4 regions of the Paenibacillus sp. FSL R7-0313 genome follow, and region 1 is predicted to be linked to each of the others. Evidence: riboswitches for the same ligand, from Rfam matches in the RefSeq annotation. Region 1 holds a riboswitch; each other region holds the start of a gene.
What was found. A riboswitch is a leader RNA that binds a small molecule or an ion and turns the genes downstream of it on or off. The one in region 1 is predicted to bind thiamine pyrophosphate.

Region 1 (4,218 bases):
TTATAATTTTCTTTTTTTAACTGGACAACCAACTCTCTGAGTAGTCTGTACTCAGGCCTTTGATCGTCTGTGGGTTTTGCTCCTACAAGAAAATAAGCTAATTCATCAAAATTCATAAGCCAAAAAGGAATATATAGTGGGTTATGTGTATCATTGATTTTGAAAACCTTGGCTTCAGGAAAAGCGGTTGCATATTCCCCATGGGGGTCTATAAGAACCATTCTTGAGTTTGAATAATCATTGATAATTCTTTTAATCATCCCCGCGGTAGTATTTGATTTTCCACTTCCTGTTGAACCTAGTATCGCTGCATGTCGAAGTACAAGTTTATGTACATCAACAAATACATCTAAATTATCCGATGACGAATGTTTTCCAATAGGAGTGGAACCCAAACTTCCCTTTCCGTATATGTCCACTAAATCAGACTCTGTTACAATATGGACTTCATCATTTATAGTTGGATATAGACCAATCCCCTTTTCAAAATCTCCGTTACCTATCTTTTCTCCAACTAAGTTAACGGTTAGAAATCGTGATCCAATTGCTTGTTTTAATTCACTGTCATTAATCTTACTTGGAGTATTACTTACACTTGATACAATTCCATACGAAACTACATTACCAATAGGCATTTTTACAAAAGTTCCTATTTGACCAATTTTGTATACCTTGCCTTCTATTATTGGGCTAGAAGATGGGATGTTATCACTAATTTCTACTTCTACAATATTTGAATCGACTCGGATGATTTTCCCTAAAAAAGTAATATCATTTTCCATGCACAGCCTCCTCTATGCTCTTTTTCTTCCCTGAATTAGAAATGAGAAAAGCTGATAATTTTTTAAAATCGCCGAGTATGAATTTATCTTCTTGTTTGTCCCAATAAAAACTGCTTTCGTTGGCATTTCCGATACTATCATCATATTTCCATTGATACAGCCTGCCATTAGTAATCATTTTTTTTGGACCCATTACACAAAGGTTTAAATGTGTTATGGCAATTGACTCCATAAAATCAACTTGTTCATCCGAAAAGCACATACATACTGCATATAGCCGAGGATTCTGTCTTAAGCCATTGAAAATAATCTCATTGATATGCTGATCTGAAAAAGAATAACCAGAAAATATAAAGAGACGTTCTCCTTGCAATAAATAGTGTTTTAATTTATCAAAATATGCAATAAAAGGTTGCTTACGAGATAAATTATATTTTTCCTTTGAAGGGTAAACCACAAGTTCATTTTCTGGTACATCAACTTTTCCATTTCTAACAATTTTATAGTTGTCGGATAAACTGTCTTTTCTAAACTCCCAGTTTAAAGAACCATGTATTTTCCATAATCTTATCCAGTTAAAAGTCAAATCATTGTTACCTACTATTTTCTCAATACTCTCTGGCCAAAAAAATGGCTCGTATGAACCTACAAATCCGTCAAAATATGGAATTCGGTTATCTTCCATAGCTTTTTCTAATAATAAATCATAGTTAGTGGTAAAAATTTCTTTAATGCTATTTCTATTCGCAATGTCAAGCCATGCGAAAAATTTCCTGAGATCAGTAATATCTGCATCTTGCTCTTTAGCTTGAATGATATCAAATATTTTTTTGCATATTTGTTCATCTAACATTTGAGCGACTCTTCCATTTATTCCATCATATTCTCTTTCTTCTTTTTCCCCTGTTATCTCTCTTATTTGTCGGACATAGTTTAATATATCTTCTACACTAATATTTCTACCAGCATGTAGACTAGCTAAGCTATATTTAAGACTTGTAAAGTGTGGCTTAAGGCTACTATTAAGGCTTTCTTCAACATAATCTGTTAATCTGTAAATATTAGGTAGCCCAAATGCACAAGAACTTCCTGCTCCAAAAAAGAAACCTATATTTTTTGAATAGGACAATACCTTTTTAAGTTCATCCATCTCTTGAACTACATTTATTTGGCTCATATATTTACTCCTTATCGGCTCAGGGGGATGTGGGAATATACAAAAAAAATCTAAATTCATACATTTTTCGATAGTATGCACTTCGATTATACATTGATCACCAATATATTCCAACAACAAGATTTGCGAAAAATCCGATGCTTTTGCACTCAGCCAGATTGCCTTATATGATTCGCCACGATAATTAATGAAAATAACACATCCAAACAGGCTGTTATACATATGTATATCGGCCTGTTAGATAAGTTCATACGTGTACCCATCCAGTTCCTGACTGGACACGTTCCACCGGCTGGCCTATAATTACACCTAGTAATGCCCGTAACTTCATAGTTTCCCAGGGGAGTCGGAATTGGCCGGCTGAGAGTGTATCCCACCAAGATACTAACCCTTAGACCTGATCTGGATCATGCCAGCGTAGGAATCGGAGTATATCGAAATGGCACAGCCCTATGGCTGAACGCCACCTCTCTAACGCCTGCACGCGTCCCGGATTACGGGACGCTTTTTTAATGTTCTTTTATATAGCCAGAGAGCTAAAAAAAGTGACGTTATCCAGATCTCAACTGGTATAAATCTGTCGATTTATGCAAGATGATTGGATATGAAGCCAAGGAGTACCCCGTGCCACTCGGCCGGACATACCGAAGGAGAGAACCACAGATGAAATGGCGTAAAACGATGGGATTGTTGCTCTTATGCGTGCTTATGGTGACTGTAGCCGCATGTGGTGGCAAAGAAGCTGCCCCGGCAGAACAGAACAGCAACACAAATGCGGAAAGCAGTAACGAAGGTGACACTGCCGCCCTGAAAGATATTAAAGTGGTGCTCGACTGGACACCGAATACGAATCATACCGGCCTGTATACGGCTGTAGATCAAGGTTTTTACAAGGCCGAAGGCTTAAACATGGAGATTGTACAACCAGGTGCCGGTGGCGCAGATACGATGGTTGCATCGAACGAAGTGCCTTTTGGCGTAAGTTATCAGGAGAGTGTAACTCAAGCCCGCACACAGGGTGTGCCTCTCGTCTCCATTGCAGCAGTTATTCAGCATAATACATCCGGGTTCGCTGCTCCGGCGGATAGGAATATCAAATCACCGAAAGATTTTGAAGGCAAAACCTATGGCGGTTGGGGTTCCCCAGTGGAAGAAGCCGTGATGCAATCCATTATGGAAGGCGACGGAGCCGATGTATCCAAAGTGAAAAACATTAACATGGGTGATGCCGACTTTTTCACCGCAGTAAAACGAGACATTGATTTCGCATGGATTTTCTACGCTTGGACGGGGATTGAAGCCGAACTTCGCGGGGAACCAATCGACATGTTATATGTGAAGGATTATTCAGATGCATTGGATTACTACACGCCTGTCCTCGTAACAAACGAGCAGACGATCCAAAACGACCCTGAGTTGGTGAAAGCATTCCTGAAAGCCACCTCTGAAGGGTATCAATATGCGATCGATCATCCCGAAGACGCAGCGAACATTCTGATCAAGGCTGTACCGGATCTGGACAAGGAATTGGTCCTGGCAAGCCAGAAGTGGCTTAGTCCCAAGTACACAGATGACGCCCCGCGCTGGGGTGAGCAAAAACAGGAAGTGTGGCAGAACTACACCGACTGGATGTTTAGCAAAAAACTGCTGGATGAACAGATCGATGTGAGCAAAGCATATACGAACGATTTTTTACCCCAATAAAATTTCTCATATAAAACGAACTTAATATTTACACGAGGACGGAGAGGACAGAAATAACGTGAAAAAGCGAAGCGGTCGCCTTTATCACCGGATTTTCCCTTTAGAGAAGGGAATCAAAAAAAATCTGGGGATAACAGCGATTGGAGGGTTATTCTGTCATCGAAGTGGCAAGTGTAACCGTCATTAGTTCATTTTATATATTTTCGAAAGGAGCCGTGATCTCTCATGGCAAGCACACTACTTAGCATTCAGGTTATTCCGAAAACGCCAAATGGCGAGAACTCTTATCCATACGTTGATCGCGCCATTGAAGTTATTCAGCAATCCGGCCTGAAATATCAGGTGAACGCGCTCGACACCACGATGGAGGGGGAACTGGAGGAACTGCTGGAAGTTGTCCGTAAAATGCACGAGGTACTCGTGGAGGCTGGCAGCCCAAGCATCATCTCCCAGATCAAAATCGCCCATAGCCCTACCGGCTTCAGCATGGACACCCTGACGGAGAAGTATCGCTAATGCCTGCCTATTTCAAAAGTGTATGGCCGCCCATTGTGG
Region 2 (4,218 bases), 500 kb from region 1:
CAGAAGCCAGCGAAGGAATCAGATCGAACCCAACGTCGACCAGATTCATGTTGTCGGGATTGCCACCATCGTGGCTGATCATCGTACGCACCATCGCTTCATACAGGGGAATTGAGGAATAACCAACAGTCTTTCCTTCAAGGTCTTTGGGTGAGCTCACGTTGCCATTTGCTTCGGTCAACAGATGCACAAGCGGGTGGCGAACAACAGCAGCAATGGAACGTACAGGAATGTTCTCACCACGAGCGAGCAAAATTTGGGGCTGGTAGCTTAGAGCCAGATCAATTTTTCCAGCAGCAACAAGTTTGAGTGAATCATTGGTATCCGCAGGCATCTGAATTTCGACATCGAGACCTTGATCTGCAAAGTATCCTTTTTCTTGAGCAACGTAGATGAAGGAGTGTACTGCATTCGGGTACCAGTCGAGCATAATGGACAGTTTATCTTTGGTGTCAGATGCTGTTTCGGTTGCAGACTTGCCTGTTTGTTGTGCATTGGTTGCAGCGTCTGTTGTTGGCGTGTTTTTGCTGGTATTCGTGGTGCTGCATCCGCTAACGATCAGCAAAAGGCTAATGAGCATGATGGGAAGCAGGGAGTATATACCTTTGTTATTCATAAATGAAGGTCCTCATTTCATCGTTTTGATTTGTAGAAAATGGACAGCAGCATGTTAACGACAACGTGACAGTGAACTGATTGAAGATGCTGCTGAATTTGTGCATAAGGTATGTTCTGAAGATTGTAACTTCTGTATTTACATCTAATTTCTGTCTAAGTATTATCCAACTTTTCTTTTGCCTCCATGTCCATGCCGCCGTATGCTAAACCGTTTCTCCAGCCAGGCAATCAGTACAAACAAAACGATCCCAAGCAGGGATAACAGCACAATAGCGGCAAACATCGCATCCGTGTTCATGTTGCTGGACATGCGGCGGCTGAAGTAGCCGAGACCTTTGCTGCCACCAAGCCATTCGCCAATCGTTGCCCCAACCACGCAGTACACCACGGACATCTTTAACCCCGAGAAAAAAGAGGGAAGTGCCAGCGGAACCTGGAGTTTGCAAAAAATATCCCATTTGCTGGCGCCCATGGTGAGCAGCAGTTCACGCTGCTCCGGATCGCCATGGCGGAGTCCATCGTAGGTACTGACCACAATGGGGAAGAATGCGATTAGGAACACCACGGCGACTTTGCTCCACAACGTGTAACCAAACCACAAGATAAATACGGGAGACAAGGCAATCAGCGGTATGGTCTGACTGATCACGATGAAGGGATAGAAGGCCTTTTCAATCGATCGGTTCATATGCATGCCTGTTGCCAGCGTAATTCCAGTCACTATGGACAAGACAAAACCAACAATAACCTCCATAAAGGTAGCAGGCAGATGGATGGTCAACAGCAGATGACGATGATCAACCAGTGAGCCTATGATGGCCGTGGGTGCAGGAATGATGAAGGAGGGCACCCATCCCATACGCACAATCACTTCCCAGATCGCCAGTAATAAGAACATGAGCACAATAAACAAACCATATTGGGAAAACGACCTCGAGAGCCACTTAAAACACCACGTCCAGACGCTAACCTCAGCTCTATCATTTTGCATGCAATTGTTCCTCCAGTTGTTGCCTCATCTGCACGAGAGCCGGTTCGTAGATCATGTCCGAATGCCTTGGGCGTGGTAAAGGAACCGTTATCTCCCGTAACTGCTGACCTTGCCCTCCTGGAGTTAACAGAATGATACGGTCACTTAACAGCAGGGCTTCCTCGATGTCATGTGTAATGAACAGCACGGTTTGTCCAAAGTCCTTCCACAGCTCCAACAACCAGCGATGCATTTCTCGTTTGGTTAAAGCGTCGAGTGCACCGAAGGGTTCATCCAGCAACATGAGCTGCCCGCCTGTAAGCAAGGTACGCAGCAGTGCCACCCGCTGCCGCATGCCGCCGGATAACTCATCCGGATAGGCCTGCTCATAACCGGACAAGCCGAACCTTGCCAATCCAGCGATGATATCGGCTCGTAGTTTGTCCTTGTCCTGTCGGCCTGGTGCCAGCTCGGCAGGCAGCAGGCAGTTCTCCATGACGGTACGCCAGGATAACAGCAGATCTTTCTGCGGCATATAGGCGACTCGTCCGAGCCGTTGTCCTTGCGGTACATCAGCAATATCGATGGTGCCGCCGGTTGGCTCGTGCAAGCCTGCGAGCAGCTTGAAGAGCGTGCTTTTACCTGATCCGCTGGAGCCAATGAGCGAGACAAATTCTCCTTGTTGAACCTGAAGCGACACATTGGAGAGCACGGGTGAATCTTTTTTTTCGGGAAAAGCGAAGCTAACGTTCTCAATGGTTACATGGTTGCTCATCTGATCCTCACCCCCTTGATGTCAGACTGCTGGAATAACAACGGCATCCTGTACTCTGCAAAAGGAACAAAAAAGACCCACCCATTTCCGGAGAAATGAGTGGGTCTGTAAGTTAAATCCGCAATTTATCTTCACATACATTGAGAAAATTCCGCTTACTAAAAGGCCGCTCCACTTCCCTCCGCTGGTATGATCCAGATCAGGTTCAAAGGGTCCGAATAGTCATATTCGTCTCAGCCGCAAGGCTCCCCTAGTGCAAATGTACAAGATATGCAGTTGTGTGTTCAGCATATATCACTTGAACATGAACTGTAAAGAGGCAGCATGATAACTGAACAATTTACCTCGGCTCATGAACCCGATATAATAGGGATGGCCCGTATAGGCCGGATCACAAAATGCAGGTGGGATTGTTCTCCCTCCTAGGCAGAATGGGGACCCGAGTTGAAAACGTTCAAAAAAGTATATATTGAGATCACGAGTATCTGCAATCTGGCTTGCAGCTTCTGTCCGCAGACGCAGCGTGCCAAAGGATTCATTGACCCTGAAGTCTTCAACAATATACTGGAACAAGTTAAACCACATACCAATCATATTTATCTACATGTCAAAGGCGAACCCTTGTTGCATCCCAAAATAGATCTGTTGCTTGATTCCGCACATGAGAAGGGACTCAAGGTGAACATTACAACCAATGGTACACTCTTGCCCAAGACTCAGCATAAATTGCTTGGCAAACCGGCGCTGCGGCAGATGAATTTCTCCCTGCACAGCTTCGATGGGCATGAAGGTTCAACAGACCGTGACGGATACCTGCGTCATATTTTGTCCTTTGTACACGAGGCCGTTAAGCACAATGTCATCATCTCATTCCGACTGTGGAATCTGACGCAGGATAACTTCACAAATGCTCAGATGAATCGAAATCGGGAGACCCTTGAAGTGTTGGAACGTGAGTTCAATCTGGACTTCCGCATTGAGGAAAAAGTAGTTCCAGGCAGTGGGGTCAAAATTGCCCCGAATGTATATCTGAATCAGGACCATGAGTTCCAGTGGCCAAGTCTGGATGCACCTGAAGATGACGGCAAAGGCTTCTGCCATGCATTGCGTGGTCAGGCAGCTGTGCTTGTAGATGGAACGGTGGTTCCATGCTGTCTCGATGGCGAGGGTGTAATTAACTTGGGTAATGTGCACGAGAAGTCATTCTCGGAGATTATTGAGGGTGAGCGAGCGAACAATCTGGTATATGGTTTCTCCAAGCGGGAAGCTGTGGAAGAGTTGTGTCGAAAGTGCGGTTATCGTCAGAGATTCGGAGCCTAGAATATATAAATTTAGTTAAAAACGAACCTACCGAAAATATTTGTTTCGGTAGGTTCGTTTTGTCTTTATTGCGAAATTATTTAGATAATAAGAATTGAAATCAATTCAGGATAACAACTTTTTTGTAAAATCATAGTCTATTAATCTTGTTTTTATGAATTTGCATGGTATTATTATCCTATTGATTAGGAGGTGAATTAGTTCTAAAGATTCATATATTATTGGATTTACCTACCAGAAGCTTACTGAGGAGTGTGTTTTAGTTTTGAATTCAAAATGGAAAAAGTTTAATCACAAACTATCGTTAATGCTTTCTACGTCGCTGATTGTTTCTATGTTATCTATCAATTTATCTGTATCTGCAGAAGTGGCTACATCTAAAACTTCTTTTACTGACATTGATAATTCGTATTCCAAAACGGAAATAACCAAATTAGTAGAACAAGGAATACTCACAGGATTTACTGATGGGACATTTAAACCTTCCGATTCGGTAACACGAGCTCAATTAGCAAAAATTATGGTCGGTGCGCTT
Region 3 (4,218 bases), 3.5 Mb from region 1:
AACAGGGCGACTTTTATCTGATTGACGTAAAAGTGGAAGAGATGGCTAATGGTCTTGGTTTGTCCGCAATTGGTCTTGATCGGGATGTCGCAGCTCTAAGTGGTGGACAACGTACCAAGGTGCTGCTTGCCAAGCTACTGCTCGAGAAGCCTACAGCTCTGTTACTGGATGAGCCGACCAACTATCTGGATGTAGAGCATATTGAATGGCTGTCACGTTATCTGAAGGACTACCCGCACGCGTTCCTCTTAATCTCCCATGACACGGAATTCATGAATGAAGTCGTAAATGTCATTTATCATTTGGAATTTGCCAAATTAACGAGATATGCAGCGAACTATAACAAGTTCCTTGAGATGGCTGATATGAATAAAGCCCAGCATATTGATGCATATGAGAAGCAGCAAGAGTACATCAAGAAGCAGGAAGATTTCATTCAGCGTAACAAGGCACGTGCTTCAACTTCAGGTCGAGCGAAGAGCCGGGAGAAGCAGTTGGACAGAATTGAACGTATTGATCGCCCAGATGAAGCGGCCAAACCAACGTTCAAATTTAAGGATGCCCGTGCGAGCAGCAAAACGGTCTTTGAGGGTATTGATTTTGAAATTGGATATACGTTTCCTTTGCTGCCTAAGATGACAATGACAATTGAACGTGGTGAGAAAATTGCCATCGTAGGTTGTAATGGTGTGGGTAAATCGACGCTGTTGAAAACCATCCTGGGAAAAATATCTCCACTCAGTGGAAAGACTTTCTTAGGAGATTATCTCGAAACGGCATATTTTGAGCAGGAGGTTCGTGCTGGGAATATCACGCCGATTGAGGATGTCTGGAATGAGTTTTCACATTTGACCCAAAATGAGGTCCGAGGTCATCTCGCTCGCTGTGGGTTGAAAAATGAGCACATTACTCGTCCGCTTAATATGCTGAGTGGTGGAGAACAAGCCAAGGTTCGTTTATGCAAACTCTTGATGCGTGAAAGCAACTGGATTCTATTTGATGAGCCGACGAACCATCTGGATGTCACAGCTAAAGCGGAGTTGCAGCGTGCTTTGAAAGAATTCAAGGGAACGGTGTTACTGGTATCTCATGAACCTGATTTCTACGAGGGTTGGGTTACCAAAACATGGAATGTCGAAGAATGGTCTGAGAAAAACTAGACGATTTAAGACAATGTTTAACAGAAATGACGGTGACAAAAAAATCCGTCTATGGTAACATAGGCTACAACTTCATATGAACACTAGGGGGGCCGCACGATGCGGCTGAGATGGAAGAATGCGATTCCGGACCCTTTGCACCTGATCTGGATCATACCAGCGTAGGGAAGTGGCGAGCGCGTTTCAGTGAATGACGTGAGCAAACGGCAACTCAAAAGGACCGTCTGCTTAACGAATTGAAACATGCAGTTGCGTGTATAACGTTATGGCTATAAGGTCCATAGCTGAATTGCACGAAATGAACTGTATGCTTCAGTCAGTCATCTGGTTCAATATTTAATACGCAGCCACTCCCCTACGGGAGTGGCTTTTTTGTGTTTTCATAGCATTCACGCATGGAAGGAGAGGGATGGTACGGTAATTTCTCATGAACATGTACACGGATCATTTGAGTTGCATGTTGTTTCTACGGGTGCAGGGGATCAAGCATCTTTTGTAAAAGCTGCAAAGGACGTTTGGCCATCGGTGGACTATATTCATATACGAGAAAAACAACTCACATGGCAAGACAAGATCGGTTGGGCTGAAAGTCTGCGTAGCGTTGGCGTTCCATCTTGTCGCATCGTTATCAATGGTTCAGAGCTGCCTTCACAAAATGACATCTATGGAGGTGTACATTGGGGGCAAGATGCGATACGCAACTGTAACCCTACTGTCACAAGCAATGTGCAGCGACTTCGTCTAGGGGGATCTGTTCATTCCATCGATGAGGCGAAAATCGCTGAAGAACGGGGAGCCGATTACCTTTTCTTCGGGCATGTCTACTCAACCAACAGTAAGCCTGATCTTGACCCCAGAGGATTACATGCTCTTGCTGAAGTGTGCAGGAGTGTCTCCATTCCTGTCATGGCGATCGGTGGCATCGAACCGGGAAACATTCACGCGATTCGCTCTGCAGGCGCACAGGGAGTTGCTGTGATCTCGAATGTATGGGCGAGCGATTCACCGGATCGGGCCGCTGCATCATTAAGGCAGGCTATCGTTGCTACCGAAGGTCTGCGCGACTGAAAGGAGATGAGAGGATGAAAGAGATTGTAACTGATAATCCGGATAAGATTCATGCAGAAACGATTATTGTAGGCGGAGGTGTTGTTGGATGTGCCATTGCGTATGAGCTTGCTTCCCGTGGACAGGATGTGCTGTTGCTGGAGCGTTCGGCGATTGCAGGAGGCACTTCTTGCGCGGCGGCTGGAATGCTGGCGGCAGACAGTGAGGATTTTGCTCATCCTTTGATGGCTAAGCTTGCCAGACAGAGTAGACAGTTACTTATCGAGCAACAGGTGCTAATGGCTACACTCAGTGAGGTAGAGACTGGCCTGCAATGCCAGGGATTCCTAACTCCTTTTCGTTCATACAGTGAATTAAGTAGTTATAAGGACAATCGGAAGTCTGCGTTTTCTGCTTCTGCTGATGAGGTATGGTGGGATCGTTCCGTTGTGCAACAGGAGGCATCATGGCTTAACAGAGATACGTATGGAGCCTACTACAGACCTTACGAGAGTGAGATTCTTCCAGTCCATCTAACGAAGGCATATGCTGAATCCGCTCAAGCATTTGGAGCACGGGTTATGGAGGACATACAGGATATACGTGTGCAAGCAAACGAACATGGCGTGCAGGGAATCACCACATCGATCGGTGAGATGAGATGTAAACATGTCATTATAGCGGCTGGATTACAGAGTGAAGAGTTGATGAGACATGTGAATCTGAGCATGCCTGTGTGGTCGGTAAAAGGAGAAATAGCCGCCGTTCAGTTCTCAGATGAACATGCTGGGTACAGACCTGACAGAACGGTGTATGCAGAGGATATCTATATTGTTCCCAAAGCTAATGGCGAAGTTTGGCTCGGGGCAACCAGTCTGCCAGGCAGAACCGATCTGAACGTTTCTGTACAGGGTGTTCAGAAGCTGCTAACAGCGGCTACCCACTGGGTGCCTGGGATGAAAGAAGCACAATTTATACGAGCGTGGGCAGGCGTAAGACCGGCAACTCCAGATGGATTGCCTTATATAGGTGCTTGCAAGAGTATACCAGGGCTGTTCGCCGCCTTTGGGCATTACCGCAACGGTATCTTGCTTAGTGCGATAACAGGAAGGCTTATCGCTGAGTTGCTCGCTGGCAAAAGCTCAGAAGAACTCGGAATTGAGGCGCTGAGTCCGGAGCGATTGAACAGAAAGGGAGTGGTGCAGTGAATATCATCGTTAATGGTCAACGGATGGAGATTGAAGACAGATTGAATCGTGTGGATAAACTGCTTCAATCATTTGACCTGCAAGTCAAGACTGTAGTTGTAGAGCTGAACAAGCATATTTTAACCCGTGAGTATCATGAAACGACGGCATTAAGAGAAGGCGATCGAATCGAGATTGTACATTTTGTAGGAGGCGGTTGATGATGTTGAACATTGGTAAATATACGTTTGAGTCCAGATTGTTGCTCGGAACAGGCAAGTTTTCGGATCTGGAAGTGCAACGTCAGGCTGTGGAAGCATCTGAAACGGAAGTTTTAACCTTTGCTGTTCGTCGTCTGAATCTGGAGGAGCGCAACCAGAAGCATTTCCTGGATACATTGGATCTGGACAAATACACTCTTCTTCCGAATACGGCTGGAGCTTCCAATGCGGAAGAGGCGGTGCGAATTGCCGAGCTTGCGCGGGCTTCAGGACTTTGTGATATGATAAAAGTCGAAGTCATCGGAGATGGAATTACGCTACTCCCAGATCCGATTGAAACGTACAAGGCTTGCGAAATTTTGCTTGAAAAGGGCTTCACGGTATTGCCTTATATTTCAGATGATGTCATTCTGGCCAAAAGGCTGCAATTGCTTGGCGTACATGCTGTAATGCCTGGCGCTTCTCCCATCGGAGCTGGCAGAGGCATCATCAATCCCTATAACCTTGAGATCATCATTGAGCAGGCCGTTGTACCTGTGATTGTGGACGCAGGATTGCGCTCCCCCAAAGATGCTGCTTATGCGATGGAACTTGGTGCCGATG
Region 4 (4,218 bases), 240 kb from region 1:
TGGAGTGAAATATTACAATCGCTAAAATCATGTGAAAACTACTATATTGCTTCCTTTTGCAAAATAAAAATGCTCTCGAACAAGAGCATTTCAAATGGTATAATCACTTTGTACAGCCAATTTGTGGTGGGAAATAGGCTTGCCTCCAGTGGGAGGTGATCCTATGAACTTCTCTTTTAACGACGTAATCGTGTTCGCGATGTTAATTATTGCGCTCCTGACATACATCGATCGTAAAAAGAAGTGACCCGCCACAGGTTGACGGCCTGACGGGTCACTTCATCTGAACTTGCTGCACTCGGAGGAATACCCACCGCAAATGCTGTGCAGGAGTAGCCATTGGCCTGGCTACTCTTATTGGTGTTTACTTACATTCATTTTATTAAACATCTGCTAGACAATCAACCATAATGCTGATAAAAAGTATCAGGAAGCTGATCAGTAAGATGAAGCAGACGACATAATAGCAGTATTCTCACCTACAAACGATGTCAGACTGCCCAGCTTGCGCTGTACCCGCTCCTAGGAACGTGTCCGATATTCCTCGGCCTTTTCCTGCATGCCCGCTGCTACAGCCTCATTCTCGGACAATCCTTTGTCCGCCGCAAAGGTACGAATGTCCTGCGTAATGCGCATGCTACAGAACTTCGGACCGCACATGGAGCAAAAATGAGCTTCCTTAGCCCCTTCTGCTGGCAGCGTCTCATCATGGTAGGACAGCGCACGTTCAGGGTCTAGCGACAGGTTGAACTGGTCCCTCCAGCGGAACTCGAAGCGTGCCTTGGACAATGCATCATCGCGGCGTTGAGCACGCGGATGGCCTTTCGCTAGATCGGCGGCATGAGCTGCGATCTTGTAGGCGATAACCCCTTCCCGCACATCATCCTTGTTGGGCAGGCCCAAATGTTCTTTTGGCGTAACATAACAGAGCATGGACGTGCCGAACCAGCCAATCATGGCCGCACCAATGGCGGAGGTGATGTGATCGTAACCCGGGGCAATGTCGGTCGTCAGCGGCCCCAGCGTATAGAACGGTGCCTCTTGGCATATCTCCATCTGCAAGTCCACATTCTCTTTGATCTTGTGCATCGGCACATGCCCCGGGCCTTCGATCATCACCTGCACATCATGCTTCCATGCGATCTGCGTCAGTTCACCGAGCGTAGCCAGTTCCGCCATCTGTGCTTCATCATTCGCATCGTAGATACTGCCTGGACGAAGTCCATCTCCCAGCGAAAACGCCACATCATACCTTTTCATAATCTCGCAGATTTCTTCAAAATGGGTGTACAAAAAATTCTCCTGATGATGCGCCAGACACCATGCTGCCATAATGGACCCGCCGCGGGACACAATGCCTGTCATCCGCTTGGCCGTCATCGGGATATAACGCAGCAGTACACCTGCATGAATCGTAAAGTAGTCCACGCCCTGCTCTGCCTGCTCTATGAGTGTGTCACGGTACAACTCCCAGGTCAGCGCTTCCGCTTCGCCATTCACCTTCTCCAGCGCCTGATACAGCGGCACCGTACCAATCGGCACAGGTGAATTACGGATGATCCATTCCCGGGTGGTATGAATGTTTTTGCCTGTGGACAGATCCATCACCGTATCCGATCCCCATCGTACCGCCCAGGTCATCTTCTCGACCTCTTCCTCAATGGAGGAAGATACGGCAGAGTTACCTATGTTGGCATTGATCTTCACGTGAAAATGACGACCGATCAACATCGGCTCACTCTCCGGGTGATTGATGTTGGATGGCAGAATGGCCCGTCCACTCGCCAGCTCCTGCCTCACAAATTCCGGTTCCACGCCTTCACGAATGGCGGCAAACTCCATCTCTGCCGTAATGACTCCTTGCCTCGCGTAGTGCATCTGGGTCACACAGCGTCCTGGCTGTGCCCGCAGCGGTCTGCCACGTAATCCAGGGTACTCTTCGGCTCCCGCTCTCTTCCCTCCGTGCTTCAGTCCGTTATCCTCCGGTTTAACCGTACGGCCCTGATAAGCTTCAACATCGCCGCGCTCTGTGATCCATCGGGTGCGCAGGGCTGGCAGACCTGCACGGATATCCGCATGAAATGCGGGATCGGTCATCGGGCCGCTCGTATCGTAGACACGCAGCGGTTCGTTATGCTCCACCCCTTGGGGAGTATTCGTGTCATGAAGGGCTATCTCACGCTCCGGTACAGCAATGTCCGGCCGTGAGCCCTGAATGTAGACTTTGCGGCTGCCCGGAAAAGGCTGAACCCGTCCGGCCGCTCCTGTTTCTTTTCCCACCTGCTGACCGTTATGTTCCTGTTCCATCGCTTGTTGTCCCGTTTGGTTTCCTGTACTCATGTTCGCTTGTCTCCTCCTCAGTGTTCGTTCACTTGGTTTCATTGGTATCGTCATCAGCTCACTTACGCACCTGTCCCAAATCATCCAGAGCACAGAGAAGAAAGAGCGATCCTACACCAGACCAGAGGAGACATTATTTATGTACAGTTCACAACAGACGGAGGCTGCCACAGATCATCGATCTATAAGACTTCCCTCCTCATCCAAGCCCACTTCCGCAGGTTATCGAAAAAGAAGCCCATAAAATCCGCGCTATATCGCCCGTTCCCTGTATATAAAAAAGCCGGTCCCCGAAGGAACCGACTTTTATGTCCATCACCAATAATGCACCTTCAATCAGCTCCTTAACGGAGACTACAAGGGTCACATCATGAGGTGGTTGAGGTCATATCGCCGATTACTTCCCTACGCTGGTATGATCCAGATCAGGTGCAAAGGGTCCGGAATCTCATGCGATTCCGTCTCAGTCCGGACAATTCGGACTCCCCCAGTAACGTTAGTAAGTTGCGGCTTACATAAGCCGCCGTTCATATTCAATGAAGCTGGCTCCGTTGGGCCGTCCATTACAGAGTAGCGCAACCGGAACATAAAAACAACCTTTATATTCCAGAACACTAACTCAATTGGAGAAAAAACCTCACCTCAACATCAGGATAACATGAGCCCCATCTGCGTAGCAGCATCCTTCAACACAGGTGCGTATTCATGCAATGTCTCCTGCGAGAGTCGGCTGACAGGCCCTGAGACCGAGAGCGCAGCTGCAATATTGCCTCTGCGATCCATAATCGGTACAGATACCGCGGCAGCTCCCGGCTCACGTTCCTCATAACTCGTCGCATATCCGTTATCCCGGATATCTCCCATTTGCGCTAAATACACCGCGGGATCAATAAACACCGGCCATTCCGGGCCGTTCATCAGTTCTTCACGATCCTCGTCCGTGGCAAACGCCATCAAAACTTTGCTGGAAGCGCCCACAGACAGCGGGAGTCTAACACCAACGGGGGCGACTCGGCGAATCGCCTGATCACTTTGCACAGCCTGAATCCGTATCCGTTCACTCCCATCACGCAGGTACAGACTCACGGTCTCTCCCAATCGATCTCTCAGTCGCTCCATCGCAGGCAGCAGCAGAATAGCGGGATCATCACTGCGGGACATATGAGCTGACAGCTCCCAGATTCGGATGCCAAGTCGGTACTTCTCTGTTGCTGCATCACGGATCACGAACCCTCGATCCTCCAGCGTAGCCATCAAACGGTGCACTGTACTTTTGTGCAAGCCGATCTGGCTGGCAATTTCGGTGAGTCCCAGATCACTGCGTGTGGTAAAACATAATAATATATCCAGCGCCCGTTCCACAGCCCGGACGGTTAACTTGCGATCTTCCATGGCATAATGCCCTCCTCATGTTTCATCACATGAAACTTGGTTACATAAATTATATGAGAAACGGTCTCATCTGTAAACCAAAAAGAGCCAAAATCAAAATAGGCTAACCTGTAAATTTTTCCTTTTTATAAGACTTAATCCCCTGTAATTTACACACTAAGGTAATGTTACCCATATATCTTAAGAACTATATAACAATTGCGTAACAAATGCCCTCAATCAATTGACTTTGACTATACTGGAACATACGATAAAGATATATTACATTAAGATATCGCTCTGAAGCAGGCTCTGAAATAAACGCAATTCTCTTTTCATGTCGTTGTTATCTTCAACTGAACTTCAAAGGAGGGGCATTCATGTATCCAACATCCCAGAGCGAAGCCCCGCTGCATACAAAAGTGTCCGATCTGCCCTCTTCCCTATCACCGAGGCTGATTCGGTTCAAACATATTATCGTAGCGTTGCTGCTCTCCGTTGTATTTT

Region 2: linked by a shared signal. The riboswitch ahead of NSQ38_RS00460 (ABC transporter ATP-binding protein) and the one ahead of NSQ38_RS02595 (ABC transporter substrate-binding protein) in region 1 are both predicted to bind thiamine pyrophosphate.
Region 3: linked by a shared signal. The riboswitch ahead of NSQ38_RS17985 (thiamine phosphate synthase) and the one ahead of NSQ38_RS02595 (ABC transporter substrate-binding protein) in region 1 are both predicted to bind thiamine pyrophosphate.
Region 4: linked by a shared signal. The riboswitch ahead of thiC (phosphomethylpyrimidine synthase ThiC) and the one ahead of NSQ38_RS02595 (ABC transporter substrate-binding protein) in region 1 are both predicted to bind thiamine pyrophosphate.

Annotation. Positions count from the first base shown of each region.
Region 1 is NZ_CP150219.1:628,257-632,474, forward strand. Features, by position in the region: gene NSQ38_RS02585 (ATP-binding protein) at 1-782, opposite strand, end outside; gene NSQ38_RS02590 (SIR2 family protein) at 772-2,181, opposite strand; TPP riboswitch at 2,289-2,401, shown strand; gene NSQ38_RS02595 (ABC transporter substrate-binding protein) at 2,623-3,663, shown strand; gene NSQ38_RS02600 (thiamine-binding protein) at 3,889-4,179, shown strand; gene NSQ38_RS02605 (ABC transporter permease) at 4,179-4,218, shown strand, end outside.
Region 2 is NZ_CP150219.1:127,516-131,733, reverse strand. Features, by position in the region: gene NSQ38_RS00470 (ABC transporter substrate-binding protein) at 1-616, opposite strand, end outside; gene NSQ38_RS00465 (ABC transporter permease) at 779-1,609, opposite strand; gene NSQ38_RS00460 (ABC transporter ATP-binding protein) at 1,599-2,363, opposite strand; TPP riboswitch at 2,523-2,625, opposite strand; gene NSQ38_RS00455 (radical SAM/SPASM domain-containing protein) at 2,808-3,683, shown strand; gene NSQ38_RS00450 (S-layer homology domain-containing protein) at 3,949-4,218, shown strand, end outside.
Region 3 is NZ_CP150219.1:4,084,319-4,088,536, forward strand. Features, by position in the region: gene NSQ38_RS17980 (ABC-F family ATP-binding cassette domain-containing protein) at 1-1,160, shown strand, start outside; TPP riboswitch at 1,236-1,345, shown strand; gene NSQ38_RS17985 (thiamine phosphate synthase) at 1,524-2,228, shown strand; gene thiO (glycine oxidase ThiO) at 2,243-3,415, shown strand; gene thiS (sulfur carrier protein ThiS) at 3,412-3,615, shown strand; gene NSQ38_RS18000 (thiazole synthase) at 3,618-4,218, shown strand, end outside.
Region 4 is NZ_CP150219.1:383,863-388,080, forward strand. Features, by position in the region: gene thiC (phosphomethylpyrimidine synthase ThiC) at 523-2,307, opposite strand; TPP riboswitch at 2,726-2,839, opposite strand; gene NSQ38_RS01520 (IclR family transcriptional regulator) at 2,989-3,732, opposite strand; gene NSQ38_RS01525 (alpha/beta fold hydrolase) at 4,092-4,218, shown strand, end outside.